2 regions of the Sphingobacterium sp. BIGb0116 genome follow, and region 1 is predicted to be linked to the other one. Evidence: riboswitches for the same ligand, from Rfam matches in the RefSeq annotation. Region 1 holds a riboswitch; the other holds the start of a gene.
What was found. Region 1 has a riboswitch for S-adenosylmethionine ahead of metE (5-methyltetrahydropteroyltriglutamate--homocysteine S-methyltransferase). Riboswitches for the same ligand answer to the same signal wherever they lie in the genome.
Positions count from the first base shown of each region.

Region 2: another riboswitch for S-adenosylmethionine. It lies ahead of M2419_RS01015 (O-acetylhomoserine aminocarboxypropyltransferase/cysteine synthase family protein); the one in region 1 lies ahead of metE (5-methyltetrahydropteroyltriglutamate--homocysteine S-methyltransferase).

Region 1 covers NZ_JANUDT010000010.1:129,746-138,078, forward strand. The annotation lists gene M2419_RS22070 (sensor histidine kinase KdpD) at 1-1,830, shown strand, start outside; gene M2419_RS22075 (response regulator transcription factor) at 1,933-2,622, shown strand; SAM riboswitch class I at 2,807-2,910, shown strand; gene metE (5-methyltetrahydropteroyltriglutamate--homocysteine S-methyltransferase) at 2,989-5,301, shown strand; gene M2419_RS22085 (hypothetical protein) at 5,402-5,932, opposite strand; gene M2419_RS22090 (helix-turn-helix domain-containing protein) at 6,355-6,945, shown strand; gene M2419_RS22095 (hypothetical protein) at 6,977-7,342, opposite strand; gene M2419_RS22100 (single-stranded DNA-binding protein) at 7,517-7,912, shown strand; gene M2419_RS22105 (hypothetical protein) at 7,966-8,333, opposite strand, start outside.
Region 2 covers NZ_JANUDT010000001.1:210,015-218,347, reverse strand. The annotation lists gene M2419_RS01030 (GH92 family glycosyl hydrolase) at 1-1,540, shown strand, start outside; gene M2419_RS01025 (homoserine dehydrogenase) at 1,606-2,787, opposite strand; gene metX (homoserine O-acetyltransferase) at 2,827-3,870, opposite strand; gene M2419_RS01015 (O-acetylhomoserine aminocarboxypropyltransferase/cysteine synthase family protein) at 3,903-5,213, opposite strand; SAM riboswitch class I at 5,469-5,581, opposite strand; gene M2419_RS01010 (FUSC family membrane protein) at 5,764-7,791, opposite strand; gene M2419_RS01005 (TonB-dependent receptor) at 8,135-8,333, shown strand, end outside.

The DNA of each region.
Region 1 (8,333 bases):
AAGAAAAATAGCATTGTATTAATCATTGGACTGATGTCTCTAGCTCTAATTGGGGTATTGGCTATGCAATTCTATTTTCTGAGAGATTCCTATCGTCAAAAATCCCAATTATTTGATGAGTCCGTCAATGCTGCGATTACAGCTGTTGCCGGAAAGCTTGAACGACGGGAAGTGGTCGACTTTGCTAAAGTTCAACAGGAACGTAATATTGAAAAATCCAAGCAGGAACAAGCCAAACAACGTCTTTTGGCCGAGCAACTCGAAATACAGTATAGAATTGAAGAATTAAAAAACAAACAGCATGTTGTTTTCTCAAACTTTAAAGAGCAAGAAGACCAATTACGCGCATTGTATCCAAATGTAATTGAAATCAAGAATTCTTTTTACGAAACATACATCAAAAGACCGGAGTACCAGAAATTCATCAAATTTTCTGTTTCAAATGAGCTTACCGACGATAATCTGGTACAGGCTTTTATCATGTTAAATGCATCAAAGGTAGATGATCAGATTAGTGGAAAAGACGATAGCACACGGTTTGTTATCCCCCTTATGGACCCACTGGTCAATCAACAGACAAAATTCAGGGTAGCCACATTACCACCTAGAGAGAACACGAAACTTGCAAAAACAATTTCTGATTTGGAAAAAAGATTGGATATTCTCAACAGAAAAAATGCTTGGAGTGGTTTTAATGTATACGATTCCGTTGCCATGCTGGGGGGCAAAAAAGCAGACTACATCGAAGATGTTGCTATTGGAATGGAGCTGGCTAAACGTCCGTTAAAAGATCGATTGAATGTTATCATCGTCCAAGAACTTATCAAAGAAGAGTTGGCTCAACGCGACATTAAAGCTCCTTTTAATATTGAAATATGGAGTACAAACAATATATTACTGAATAATATTTTAAACGAAGCCGCTTTAAATAACCCAACAAATACAACAAAATACTCGACCGCACTTTTTAAAGGTGATATCGGTGCTGCGCCAGGGAAATTAACAATCTATTTCCCCAATAAAAAGGCAATAATCGCAGATAATATGGGCTATCTGTTACTACCTATGCTGGCACTACTTTTCTTGTTGGTGGGTTGTTTTGCTTATACACTGATTATCATCTTCAGACAAAAGAAAGTTTCGGAAATGAAAACAGATTTCATCAACAACATGACGCATGAGTTTAAAACACCTGTTGCAACAATTATGATTGCTAGTGAGTCACTTAAAGATCCAGACATCAATGCCGACCACAAGCGCGTTCAGAAATTGGCTAATATCATCTACGACGAAAATGTTAGACTCGGAAATCATATTGAACGTGTACTCGATTTGGCAAGACTAGAAAAAGAAACGCTAAAACTCGACCAGGTAGAAGTAAGCATCAATGATCTTGTTTCTGCAGTAACGGACAGTATGCAGCTACGCATGCAGAATATCGGCGGAAAATTCAGTATAGATCTTGCAGCGACAAAGGATATTGTCATCGGTGATGAGTTACATTTTTCGAATGTATTTTACAATTTATTGGATAATGCCATCAAGTACAGCAAAGGAGATTTACATGTCAACATCAATTCAAAAAATGTTGGCGATACCATTGTCGTCACTATTGCCGACAACGGTATTGGGATGAGCCGGGATCACCTGCAAAAGATTTTCGACCAGTTCTACCGTATTCCAACTGGAAATGTTCATAATGTCAAAGGATTTGGTCTTGGCTTAAGTTATGTACAGGACATCCTGAGAAGGCTGAACGGAAAAATTACAGTTAAAAGTGAAAAAGATAAGGGCACGACCTTTGAAGTAATTTTGCCTATTAAAAAATAAAACGTTCCTTTTTTGTATATTTCCTCTTTAAAAAATTTCAAAGGTTGAGGAAAGCTGATTTATCAGCATCAAGGGACATTGGTGAAAATTAATATAATCATTATGCAAAAGATATTATTAGCAGAAGATGATCCTAATTTGGGGGATCTTTTAAAAGACTATCTCGAATTAAAGGGAAAATTTGACGTCACATTATGCACGGATGGAGATGAAGCGATTTCTCAATTCAAAAAAAATAACTACGACCTCTGTATTTTCGATGTCATGATGCCAAAAAAGGACGGATTTACAGTTGGACGTGAAATCAGAAAAACAAACAACACTGTTCCTATTATCTTTGCCACAGCAAAGGGGATGATGGAAGATAAAACCGAAGCCTTTGAATTAGGGGGAGATGATTATATCACAAAGCCTTTTCGAGTGGAGGAATTATTGCTCCGCATCAATGCTTTGCTGAAGCGCAGTGTTCGAGACAAAGAAGAGGAAGTGGTTGCTGATAAATTTGAAATTGGTGATTATTTCTTTGATTATACAAGTCAGCAAATTTCTTACAAAGGACAGATGCAAAAACTATCCACCAAAGAAGCGGAACTACTACGTTTGCTTTGTTTAAAGAAAAATGATGTGCTGACCCGGGAAGAAGCTTTATTAAAAATATGGCATGATGACAACTACTTTACGGGTAGAAGTATGGATGTATTTCTCAGTAAACTTCGTAAATATCTAAAAGAAGATAGTAAGGTTGAAATTGTCAATGTGCACGGAAAAGGTTACAAACTTTTGGTGAGCTAAAAGAATGGGGAATGAGAAACAGTCATTCCCCATTTTTTATGCCACAACGTATTGAAACATGGCATACACTAAATCACGGATGAAAAGAAAAGAACAAAACAATTTTATCCTTAGTAGAATATAAAAAATTGATGCACTTTTATAAAAAATTTGCATTTCAAAAAGAAATGTTCTAACTTAGCGTCGCTTATAGAGAAAGGCAGAGGGAATAGACCCGATGAAGCCTTAGCAACCTGTCCCTTGACAAGGTGCTAAATTCTACCCTACTTGATATGGGAATGATAAGCCGAAGTCACCGAATTCTAGTGTGTCCTTCTCTCTCTAGCAAGAAATATAGTTGAAAAAGAAATATTAAAAACATTCATTATGTTATTGACTAACAATTTAGGTTACCCTCGTGTGGGCGCGTTCCGCGAATTGAAAAAAGCCAATGAGGCCTATTGGGCTAAAAAATCTTCTGTTGAGGAATTATTGGACACCGCAAAAAAAATTCGTGAAGGCAATTGGAAAACACAAAAAGATGCTGGAATAGATTTGATCCCTTCCAATGATTTCTCTTTTTACGATCAAGTATTGGATTTAACCCTTACTGTTGGTGCAATTCCTGCTCGTTACCATTCTTTATTGAATAAAGTAGACAACAATTACAGCTTAGATCTATATTTTGCCATGGCGCGTGGTTTCCAACAAGAAGGAATCGACGTGACTGCAATGGAAATGACCAAGTGGTTGGATACCAACTACCACTATATGGTGCCAGAATTCACAAAAGATCAAGAATTCAAATTGACGTCCGAAAAATTCTTAAATGAATATAACGAAGCAAAATCATTGGGCATCGATACTAAACCAGTTCTACTAGGTCCTATCACTTACCTTTTGATCGGTAAAGAAAAAGAAGCTGGCTTCGACCGCATCGATTTATTGGATAAACTTGTTCCAGTATATGAGCAAATATTAGCTAAACTAGCTGAGGCTGGTGCCCAATATGTTCAGATTGACGAGCCTTTCTTAGCATTGGATTTAGATGCTAAAGTAAAAGCTTTATATCAACCTACTTTCGAAAAATTAGCTGCAGCAGCAAAAAATATCAAATTAATCGCGACTACTTACTTCGAAGCTTTAAAAGACAACGAAGATATCGCAGTTAACCTACCTATCCATGCTTTACATTTAGATCTGGTACGCGGTGAAAACCAATTGGATACGGTACTAGCTAAAGTTCCTGCTTCATTAACATTATCTTTGGGTATTGTTGAAGGCCGTAACATCTGGAAAAATGATTACGAAAAATCATTGGTTAAAATCAAACAGGCTGTTGATGCATTAGGAAAAGACCGTGTATGGGTAGCTCCTTCTTCATCATTGTTGCACGTTCCTTTTGACTTAGACAATGAGCACAATGAGCAATCGCTACCAGCTGAAGTAAAAAACTGGTTAGCATTTGCTAAACAAAAATTAGCTGAGGTAAAAGACTTAGCCGTACTAGCGGAAGGTGAAGTTGATGCTGAAACAGCAAAACGCTTCGAAGCTAACAAAGCTGCTGCTGAAAGTCGTCGTACTTCTCCATTGATCCACAAACCAGAGGTTAAAACACGTACAAGCAATATCACTGATAACGATGCAAAACGTACTTCAGCATTTGCTGACCGTAAAGCAGCGCAACAAGCGAAATTCAACTTGCCGGCATTCCCTACTACAACTATTGGTTCATTCCCACAAACGAAAGATGTTCGTAAATGGAGAGCAGACTTGAAAAAAGGTGCTATCACGCAGGCAGAATATGATAAAGCAATCGCAGAAGAAACTGAGAACACAATCCGTCTTCAAGAGCAATTAGATATCGACGTATTAGTACACGGCGAATTCGAACGTAACGACATGGTTGAATACTTCGGTGAACAATTGGCTGGTTACGCTTTCACACAAAACGGCTGGGTACAATCTTACGGTTCACGTTGTGTAAAACCTCCAATTATCTATGGTGATGTATACCGTCCTGAAGATATGACTGTCCGTTGGTCTTCATACGCGCAATCATTGACTAACCGTCCGGTTAAAGGTATGTTGACTGGTCCGGTTACTATCTTACAATGGTCTTTCGTACGTAATGATCAACCGCGTTCAACAACGACTTACCAAATTGCATTGGCGATCTTGGATGAAGTACAAGCGTTGGAAAAAGCAGGTATCAAAATCATACAAATCGATGAACCAGCTATCCGTGAAGGATTGCCGCTACGTAAAGCTGATCAAAAAGATTACTTGAACTGGGCAGTACGTGCTTTCCGTGTTTCTTCATCAAATGTAGAAGACGATACACAGATTCACACACACATGTGTTACTCTGAGTTCAATAATGTAATCGAAGATATCGCTGCAATGGATGCTGACGTCATCACGATTGAGACTTCACGTTCTCAAATGAAATTGTTGAATGCTTTCGCCGGTGATTTCAAATATCCAAATGATATTGGTCCAGGTGTCTATGACATTCACTCACCACGTGTTCCAAGCAAAGATGAGATGGTAGATCTATTGCGTAAAGCAAAAGCAGTAGTTCCAGCAGAACAGCTTTGGGTTAACCCTGACTGTGGTTTAAAAACTCGTGCTTGGCCAGAAACCAAAGCGGCTTTAGAGTCGATGGTTGAGGCTGCGAAAATCTTAAGAGCAGAATAATTCTTAAACTATATTGATAAAGCCCTAGATGAAATTTCATCTAGGGCTTCTTTATCGGACCTTGGTTCGAAACAAAAACTGTTATCGGGATAGTGTGAGACTATTTTCGGGTGTTCTTCTTTTCTTTCTTATTTTCCTTTTCTCTCCCGTTCTTAATTTCCTGTTTCCCTTTAATCCGATCTTCAATCGACTTCAGGCTTGACGAAAAATCAAGATCAACATTTTCAAGTTTTGCCATCTTTAACGCCTTCAATGCCTTTTTGTATTTTCTTAATTTTTCAAATAGAAGTGCTTTCTTGATCCAAATCCCTGTCAAGGGCATCGCCGGAAGTGTCAAAGCAAATTTAATCGTCTTTTTTGCAGCTTCATAATCCCCCATATCAATCAATGTCTGAATGAAATAAGGATATACTTCCAATGCCTGTACATTATGCACCAAAGCTTCCTGGAAATACCTTTTTGCCTGCTCATAGTCCAATAGCTGTTCGGCATGAACTCTTCCCATCAAACATAGCGCCATTGTATTAGACTCATCATAAGACAGTGCATAGGATAAGGATTCCATGGTCTCCTCCAAATACATAGGATAATTATCCAGTGCCTGAAGGACATATTTATTTACTGAATTCATAAAATTTTCTAAAACATAACATTCATATCCAGCTTTCACAATAACCTTGAAAGTAACTGGATTTTTAAAACTCCATAATAAGCTAAGCATATTGGAACAGTGGACCACCATTTAGAGAGCCAAGTTTTAGCCAATATCAACATAGGTTACTTAACGTATTAAGAAAGAAGATTAGGAAAGGGCCGTATTCCGAAGAATATTCCCGAGAATCTTCTCTGTGGACGAAGCGGGATTTTCTGATATTACAAACATATTCTTCCGTTTTTATTAATTACTCTATTAAATTGCAAAGATTCAAAATATTTACCAAATTCCCAAAAACTTTTGATTATTAATCCGTTATATCTTACAGCACGATATTGGCATATTATTGTCGCATCAATTTCGCTGAAATTCAACGACTATTTCCCCATCTTTGGACTATGGAAAGTCAATCAGCTAATCAATTAATCAAACTATCAAGAAAACGTAAGGGACTAACGCAGCAGGAACTCGCCGATCAGGCGGGTGTATCGCTAAGAACAGTGCAACGCATCGAAAAAGGCACTGAAGAAATCAGTGGATTTAGTCTCAAACAGATCAGTCAAATCTTGGAAATACCTTTAGAACAACTCATTATGCCAAATGTAAATCAAATCAGTATCGACAACAATCAAACAGGAAGTATTAAAGCGCTATATTTAGCATCGCTCACCTTTTTGGTCAATCCGTTATTAGGATTATTGGTCCCAGCAATTATGGGCTATACAAAGCAAAACAAAGACGCCTTATACAGTAAACACCTAAAAAAAATAATTGTAATACATGCTGTTGGACTATTTTTTCTCGGAAGTTTCATAGGCTATATTATTATTGCAGATTTTTTTAAGATTTCACTACCGTCTTTTTTAAGCGATATATTCAATAGCGCCTATTTTTTACTCATCCCAGTATGCTACTACATATTGATTCTAACCTTCACTATTTTTAATTATATCGCAATAAGGAAGGCCAAGCTCAGTTCTGCAAACTAAACCAATACTAATGAATCTGTTGCGATTAAAATCACAGTGGTTTCTTTTGAACGATCAATACCCAATCATTCTCCAGCAACAGATAGCCTGTTTCATAAATAAAGTTATAGGTCTGTCCCTTGTTATTGGAAAAAGTATGTGTATGAAACTTAAAATCAAATCCCAACCGCTTTAACTTTTCCCGTTGTATCTTGATCATACCCTCCCCACTCAACGCTTCCAATAAAATACGACGGTTTTTTCGTAGGATATTATTCACATTGCGCACCATATTGGTCTGGTCGCTATTTAATTTATTGTTATAGGCGTTCCGGCAAGCATCATCACAAAATCGCTTGTCAGAACGGCCATATATACCCTTGCCACATTCAAGGCAGACTTTCTCGACAGAACTCATAACGGAAGATTAAACGACAACAAACGGTTACAATCGACTATAGTCGAATACAAATGGTAAATAGACGACTATATTCTTTTCCCCGCCCCACCTTTGCTTAAGATCATTTGGCATCGATAGCCAATGACCGTCAACTAAAATAAGAATTATTAAAAACATTTAAAAATTAGACGCATGAGCACATTACGCAACAAAGTACAATTGGTTGGGCATTTAGGAAACGACCCATTAATCAAAACAACTTCCACCGGTACAAATTATTCCGTATTACGTCTCGCCACCAATGATCTTTTCAAGAACAAAGCCGGCGAGTGGGTTGAAGAAGTTCAATGGCATACACTCGTGGTTTGGGGTAATCAAAACAATACCATTGAAAAGAAATGCCAACGTGGAACCAAACTCATGGTTGAGGGCAAACTCACCTATCGTAATTATGAGAATGCAGATGGGGTAAAACAATATGTCACAGAAATTAAAGTAGATAATTTCATGGTTTTATCGGAGTCCAACGGTGCCAAAGAAGACAGCCCAAAACTTCCGGATGAAACTGAAGATGACCTCCCCTTCTAGTATGATCGACGAGGTAGATTTTTCAAGTCTCTACCTCGTCGATTGTTCCCAACTTATTTTGTTAGGCTTGCTGTCAACTCTCTTCCTAGGTTCTCAGCATAAGCCTTCCATAATTTGGCATCTTCCGGTGTAAACTTAGAAACAGCTTCAGTTTCTTTGGTCGCCCATTCCTGACGCTTGGACGCAAGCTCCTTGAGCTTAACAACATCGCCACTTTTAGCAACAGCGATAAATTCCTTGATATATTTTGTGTAATCCTCCGCCAATTTTTGTGTCTCAACAGAACTAAATTTAGGTATTGGCACTTCGCCGCCTCTATTTTCCAGCAGCGTTTTGGCCGTATCTTTTTTAATGTCAATAGCGGCAGTCGTATCTTTTACTTCAACTTTTTTAGTCGTGGAATTATTACAGGAAATAACAA
Region 2 (8,333 bases), on a different contig from region 1:
TATCGAAGTCAAGACCGGTTTGTCTTATACATCTGTGGAAAATGCACAACTGAATTTGCTTAAAGAAGCAAAGGATATGTCGTTTGATACTGCAAAGAGAAATGCCTTGAAAACCTGGAATAGTGAACTGGGAAGAATTTTGGTAGAAGGTGGCAAAGTGGACGACCGCATTAAATTTTACACTGGATTGTATCATGCTTTACTTGGTCGTGGGCTTGCAAGCGACGTCAATGGTGCTTACCCCAAAAATGATGGCTCGGTAGGGCAGATTGCCTTAAATAAACAAGGGCAACCTATTCATCATCATTATAATACCGATGCGATCTGGGGTGCATTTTGGAATTTGACACAGTTGTGGTCCATTGCTTATCCGGACTATTACAACGACTGGATTCAGAGTCAATTGTTGGTCTATCGCGATGCCGATTGGTTAGGAGACGGTATTGCCAACAGTAAATACGTTTCGGGTGTAGGGACTAATTTTACAGGTTTGGCAATTGCAGCGGCGTATAATGTGGGTATTCGTGACTATGATGTGAATCTTGCCTATGCTGCGGTGCGTAAAAATGAATTGGAAGCGAAGGACCGCCTGCCTGGAGCAGGAAAGTTAGATGTAGGAGTTTTCGTTCGCAAGGGCTATTCACCCTATATAAAAGATGATAATGGCAGTCCCGAATTAATGACCAATGGATCTCCTTTTGGTGCTTCGCATACCTTGGAATATGCTTTTTCTGCCGGCGCAGCCGCACAATTTGCAAAATCATTGGGGCACCAAAAAGACTACATTAAATTTCAGGGATTATCCGATGGATGGCGCAATCTGTACGATACCACGACGAAGTTTATGCGACCAAAGGATAGTACTGGGCGATTTATTTCAAACTTTAACCCTTATGAACCATGGCGTGGATTTCAGGAGGGAAATGCTTGGCAGTATACCTTCTATGTTCCGCATGTCCCACAAGAATTGGTTAAACTGGTTGGAAAGGATCTGTTTAATCAGCGGTTGGATAGTATTTTTACCGTGTCGCAGAAGAATGTGTTTGGAGGTGGTACACAAATTGACGCTTTCGCAGGGATTGAAAGTCTTTATAATCATGGTAATCAACCAAACCTGCATATCTCTTGGCTGTTCTATTTTTCTGGTAGACCTGATTTAAGTCAGAAATGGGTACGGGCAATTTGCAATGAATTTTATGGTAATGATGCAATACATGGCTATGGCTACGGACAAGACGAAGACCAAGGACAGCTTGGAGCGTGGTATGTCTTGTCGAGTATCGGTCTATTCGATGTCCGAAGTCTCACCACCGAGAAACCCGCACTTCAGATTGGCGCGCCACTTTTCGATCGGGTAACGATACAATTACCGGAGAAATTAAGAAAAAATAAATTTATCATTCAGGTGAAGAAAGAGCAGCCCAATAGTTATATTGTTGATCAGGTTCGGTTGAATAACCGCCTGTGGAAAGGTTGGCAGCTTCCTTTTGAACGCCTGGTAGAAGGTGGGATTTTAGACCTCAAGTTGAAAGACAACTAAATTTAAGCAATAAAAAAATAGCCCCATTCGGGGCTATTTTCAAGGTAGGTTGGTTTGTTGATTGCCTACGCGATTTCAGCAATAAAATTGCCCTCTTGATCCAAATCAGCTTTGTGAGCTGCGATTTGTTGAAGATTAATATGTCCTATGACATATTTGAAATCTGGTGCGTAATATCGTTCTGTGATTTCACTGAAATTTAACTTTTCAATCAGTGTATCATCTGTGTATCTCAAATAAACCTTAATTAAATAATCTTGGCTATAATTTAATGTGCTGGATTCTAAATGTTTTTTATATTCATAACGGTATCCATAGCGAAGGGCAGCGATATCCGATAGCACAGCAGAGCCCGTCGGGTGTCCACCTGCTCCTTTACCATAGAAAAATTGCTCGTCTGCAAAGGCAGCTTTTACCAATACACCATTGTTCTCATTTTCTACATTATAGAGCATGCTCTCTTTGCCTACTAGGCGTGGTAATACATAAAGTACAACTTTGTTGCCATCGATCTCTTTTGCTGTTGGTATCAATTTGATCTTGAGGTTCTTTTCTTTAGCAAAACGAATATCTTGCTGTCCCAATTTGTCAATACCAATATTAAAGACATCGTCTGGTTTGACATAGATTCCGTACGCATGGGAAGCAACAATACATACTTTAAATTTTGGGTCAAATCCACCTACATCCAGGGTTGGATCTGTTTCTGCAAAACCAAGTTCTTGCGCTTTCTTTAAAGCGTCTGTATATTGCTGGTTTTCATTGAAAACTTTAGATAAAATATAGTTGGAAGATCCATTAAAAATACCGCTGACAGAATGAAGTAATTCATTGTCATAGTACTCTTCTAAATTCCGTATAATGGGAATACTTCCGCAAACGGCACCTTCATACAATAAACTGGTGCCATATTCATGTTGGATATCAACCAGTTCTTCCAGGTGGCTGGCAATCATTTTTTTATTGGCAGATACCACATTTTTTCCCGATTTCAAGGCACGAACAGTTAGTTGATAGGCTGCTTCGGCATCATCTATTAGTTCGACAACAGTATTAATTTCTGGGTCACCTAAAATTGTTTCGGCATCGGTAGAAAATAAATCTGCTGGTAGCGAGCGCTTTTTATCTCCGTTTTTAATGACAAATTTCTTGATCTCCAGATTAAGATTTTTGGTTTTGATGATATCGTAAAGACCTTGGCCTACTACACCAAACCCAAACATCCCTATTGTTAATTTATTACTCATATCTCTTCTTAAATTCTCTTATATATATTATTTATTCTCTTATACTAATTCGTTTAGGTATTCTTTTTGTTTCCGCAGAAAGTTGCTGATGATTTTAGTGAGTTTTTTTGTTTCGATCAAAAATCCATCGTGGCCATAGGTAGATTCAATCTCCTGATAGTGGGCATTCGGAACATGTTGAGCGATGAATTGTTGCTCTTGTGGAGGAAACAACAAATCTGTATTGACGCTCAGTACTAAAGTTGGACAGTCAATGCTCGCTAAAGCGGATTCGATAGATCGTCTTCCCCGACCTAAATTATGGCTGTCCATTGCTTTGGTTAGGAAGTAATAGCTGTACGCATTATAGCGTTTCACCAATTTTTCACCCTGATAGTTTTGATAGGAGGATGCTTTATAATGATCGAGTTTTTCGTTATCATCCTCCTTTTGTGTGTTGGCATACGTTGTATAGTTGCGGTAAGACAACAGTGCCATAGCGCGTGCAACTTTTAAACCCTTAGCTCCGCCATCGGGATGATTGGCGTAAAAGGTTCGATCAGTTGTAATGGCAAGACGTTGACTTTCATTGAATGCAATACCCCATGGTGAATGGACGGCATTTGTTCCAACGACGATTAGATGGTTGATGGCTATACTGTGCGATACGGCCCATTCCAATGCTTGTTGACCGCCCAATGAGCCGCCAATAAGGATCTCTATTTGTTTGATATCCAGGTGGTCTGCAAGAAATTGATGTGCATTGACCAAATCCCTTACTGTAAATTCAGGAAAAGATAGGTAGTAAGGCTGTCCAGTAGCTGGGTTTACAGATAGCGGATTACTGCTATTATATGCTGATCCTATGACATTGGCGCAGATAATATAATAATCGTTTGAATCAAATAATTCACCTGTTCCAAAAAGACCGGACCACCAATCCAGTACATCTGCATTAGCCGTAAGTGCATGGCAAACCCAGATCACATTACTGCGATCTGCGTTGGGTTTGCCAAATGTTTCATAACTGATTTGTAAATCAGTAAGCTCTCTTCCATTTTCAAATACAAAAGGCTCCGGGTGCAGATAAATATGCTTACTCATTTTACGTTTAAGTTTAAGCCGAAAAAATCTGATTATTTAATTTTATCAAAAGCTTGTTGTAAATCAGCTTTGATGTCATCAATATGTTCTATTCCTACAGAAAGGCGTAATAAACCTTTGAACACTCCAGCATTGGCTTGATCTTCATCACTCAATTGTTGGTGAGTAGTCGCTGCTGGATGGATAATCAATGACTTCGTATCACCGACATTGGCCAAGTGACTGATCAATTCTAAGCTGTCGATAAAGCTATTGGCCTTCTGTGCTGCGTCACCCTTGAGCTGGAAAGAAAGCACCGCACCATAGCCATTTTTAAGGTATTTTTGTGCGTTAGCGAAGCTCGGAGAGCTTTTTAAGCCCGGATAGTTTACTTTTTCTACCTGTGGATGCGCCTCAAGCCATTTAGCTACCTCTAAAGTGTTATCTACATGGCGTTGCACCCGTAAAGACAGCGTTTCAAGCCCTTGTAATAATAAGAATGAATTGAAAGGGGAGAGTGCTGGCCCGAAATCCCGAAGCCCTTCCACACGTGCCCGAATGGCAAATTGAATATTTCCAAACGGTCCGCCTTCACCGAAAACTTCGGAAAAAACTAAGCCATGATAGCCTTCAGATGGTTCGGAAAATTGAGGGTATTTTCCATTGCCCCAATTGTAGTTTCCGCCGTCGACGATGACACCGCCAATGCTTGTGCCATGTCCACCGATCCATTTAGTAGCCGATTCAACAACCACATTCGCACCGTACTCCAAAGGTTTAAATAAATAACCCCCAGCTCCAAAAGTATTATCGACGATTAATGGTAAGTCATATTTTTTTGCTACGGCAGCAATTTTCTCAAAGTCTGGAATATTGAAACTTGGGTTTCCAATTGTTTCAACATAGATGGCCTTTGTTTTATCATCAATGAGGGCTTCAATTTTATCTGCCTCGGCGTCCGTTGCAAATCGAGCTTCGATGCCCAGGCGTTTAAAAGAAACTTTAAACTGGTTAAATGTACCGCCGTATAAGTTGGATCCGGCAACAAAATTGTCACCACTTTCCAAGATATTATTTAAAGCTATAAACTGTGCTGCCTGGCCAGATGCAACAGCAACAGCTGCGACTCCACCTTCCAGTGCCGCAATACGTTGTTCGAAAACATCCGTAGTAGGATTCATAATCCGTGTATAGATATTGCCGAACTGCTTTAATGCAAATAAGTTTGCGCCGTGTTCGGCATTTTCAAATACAAAAGATGTTGTTTGATATATAGGAACTGCTCTAGATCCCGTAGTAGGATCAGCGACTTGGCCAGCGTGAACCTGAAGAGTTTCGAATTTTAAATTTTTGTTTGAAGACATAATATATCAGATTTTAAGGGTTCAAAAAGAAATTGCTAAGTAAAAAGAGAAGCATACACACCTCGTTGAAGGGTCTGTTAAATCTTTATCCAAGAAAAAGGAAATGATTTTTAACAAGCATGGAAGTGCATATGCATACGCATTCGCATCAATACAGTTGTACGATGACTTACACTTTCGCTTATCGTGTGGTTCACTTGTGTTGAACCTGAATTTTTAATGGACTTCAGTAGTTTAATAATCATTGTCTTATGTCATTTATATGCTCCAAAACGATATTGTTTTGGACAGGAATTGGCACCTTTTCAAACAAATTGAAGGTTGCCAGTGGGTCATTGAGCCAGTCTCTCGCCACTTCTTTATAAATCAAGACCTACTGATTAAGGGAGGTGTTGATTAGAAATCTTCTTTCGAAGACGACACAAATATAAACTCTTTTTTTATTAAAGCAAAAGAAAAGCTATTTTTTAGTTAAAGGAATTTTGAATAACATACCGATCGGGATCGCATATCGTCGGATGAAACCGGATAAATAACTGTCAATCGGGTATTATGATTTCTTTAAGTTGATCCGTTCCGCAATTTGATTTAAATCTGTTAAAAGAGGTTTAAGTGCATCAATTCTACTATGGATATCATACGCTAGGTGGCGATTCGTCTTTTTGCTTAACGATAACGAAAGCCCCACCAAATGGGAGTTGACCTGATAAGAGAGTGCCTGAAAATGGTGGATATGCGACCAATCTATCCATTTATGCTCGGGTTCTTTTTTCATTTGATTGATAGCGTCTGAAAACAGGGCCATGGCAGTCTGCGCTTTTTTGCGAGCCAGTCGTATATCAAAAGAACTTTGTTTCTCGTCCGACAGACGGTTATTGATGGTTTGGAAATAATGCTCGTTGTAAAGGGATACCTCTTTTGCCAGCTGAACCATGCCTGTGCTTTGGCGTACAGGTATCAAGAAATAACCTGCTATAGCCAAGAATGCTCCAATGAGTGTGAAAAGTATTCGGCTGCCTAAAATGAGATTGATATTGCCTTCGAACAAATTGAGCGCAATCACAATTCCCAAGGTAATAAAGATGACACTGACCATATAATTAGATCGGTTGAACAAAAAGAATCCGAAAAGACCTAATGCAGCTATGGTAAGGAGAGCTGGGAGAAAATGAATAGAAATTAAGCAGAATATACCAACTATTATACCCGAGAATGTGCCTACAATACGCTCTATATTACGCTTTTTTGTCATTGAAAATGCTGGTCTGGCAACAATAGCGATCGTCAGTAAGATCCAATAGGTATATTTAAAATCCAAAAATAAAATACCGATCAATGCGCCTGTTCCAAAAAGAAGAGCCATCCGAACGGCAAATCGAAAAAGCGGGTTATTCAGATGGAGTTTACTTTTTAGATCAGCAAGATTGCGCAAAGGTCGATTGATAAATTGCTGGTACTCACTGCTGTCAATCTTATCCTGAATTTCCTGATTTTGATAAAAAGCTACCTGAATTCGGTTGAGTACTTCAATAATTGCTTCGATGTTGCTTATGATCGAACATAATATACTTTTTGCTTGACCGGTCTGCTGTTCTTGAATTTCTTTTAAATCCTGTAAGAGGGCATTAATTTTAAAGTTATTGTGATATAATTGATGCGCATACCGAAACCTCTTGTTAGGTTGTGAAAAGCTATCAATTTCTAAAGCTAATAATTTGATTGTGTGACGAATTAAAGGGAGGCTGCCCGTGTCTGCAAGATTTTTGCGAATCGCATCATAGTCGTGATCAAGTGCAATAATTAACTCATGAAGGTCAATTAACCCATAAACCTGACTGAGCCAATAATTGCTTTTATGCCACTGTTGACTTATGATTTTTTTTTCTCGAAAAAGAAGAGACCTGATTTGTTCCTGTTGTTCGCTGATCAGGCCATGAATTTTGCCTACGCGACTGTACGTTATATTCAAAGGAATATTGGGATCGTAAGACTGTGATCGTATCAATAGAAATTGGGACAATCCATGAAAACCATTGGCCATCGCATGTTTTAGCGAGCGATAAGGTTGTATATAGGCTTGTAAAAGGCTAAAAAAGTAGTATATAATGGAACCTGTTGTAATCTGTAAACTAACCGCAAAAGGGTGTTGCGGGGCCATTCCGATCACAAAACTCATGAGAATCAATGTCATGTTTCCAATTGCAGCATAGCGAGCCCCAAAAATACCGTATAACGTACATATAAAACCGGCCGCTGCTAGCAGTATAACCAAGGGCCAATGATACGGAAATACAATCGCTGTAAACAATGATGCAACAAAGAAGGTGGGAATACATACGAGAGCAGAAGAAAGTTTATCTTTTCTGTTTCCAGGAGGATCTGTGAGTGTTGTTAACAACGATCCGACACCGATTCCAATAGCCGTGCTCGCTTGCGCTCCCAATAAGTAGATCGCCAAACTTGGCAAGATGCTGATGGAAACATTACGTAATGCGTCTCCAGAATGCTCGCCATGCATAAATCGTATCATAAGGATATAAATACGGTAGAATCTTTTCTTCAATGATACAGTGCTCATTAATCAGTTTACTAATTTTCTATGCAAAAATACAAATATTATGCTTAATATTTTTTGTATACAATTTATTTGTTTTGATTTTTGTTGATTTTTTGAATTTTTATTTTGATTCGATGTGCTTTTCTTGCGCTGTGCTTTTTGGAGATTCAAGATTAGCTGGGATGATTTTATCGGCTTTAGCATCGATCAGCGAATGACATGGTTTACCGATGTTATTTGGTTGTCTACCGAGTGAATCGGACGATCTATCTATTTCTACTAGTCAACGTGTAATGAATACACGAGGTTTGTTGTCATTATTATGAAGTTGACTATCCAATCGATAGCCTTAAGAAATTACATTATGAAACCACAAAAAATTAAATTGCTCTTATTTTCTCTTGTTTTATTCCTGTTTTCTATTGCCGGACCCGTTTCAGCACAGTCTGACGGGGGAAAATTACGTACAGTCGTTGTTGGACAAGACAATCAGCCTATTGTGGCTGCAAATATTTCATTGTTTCGTAAGCCCAATGATATCTTGTTAAAAGGAACTTTATCCA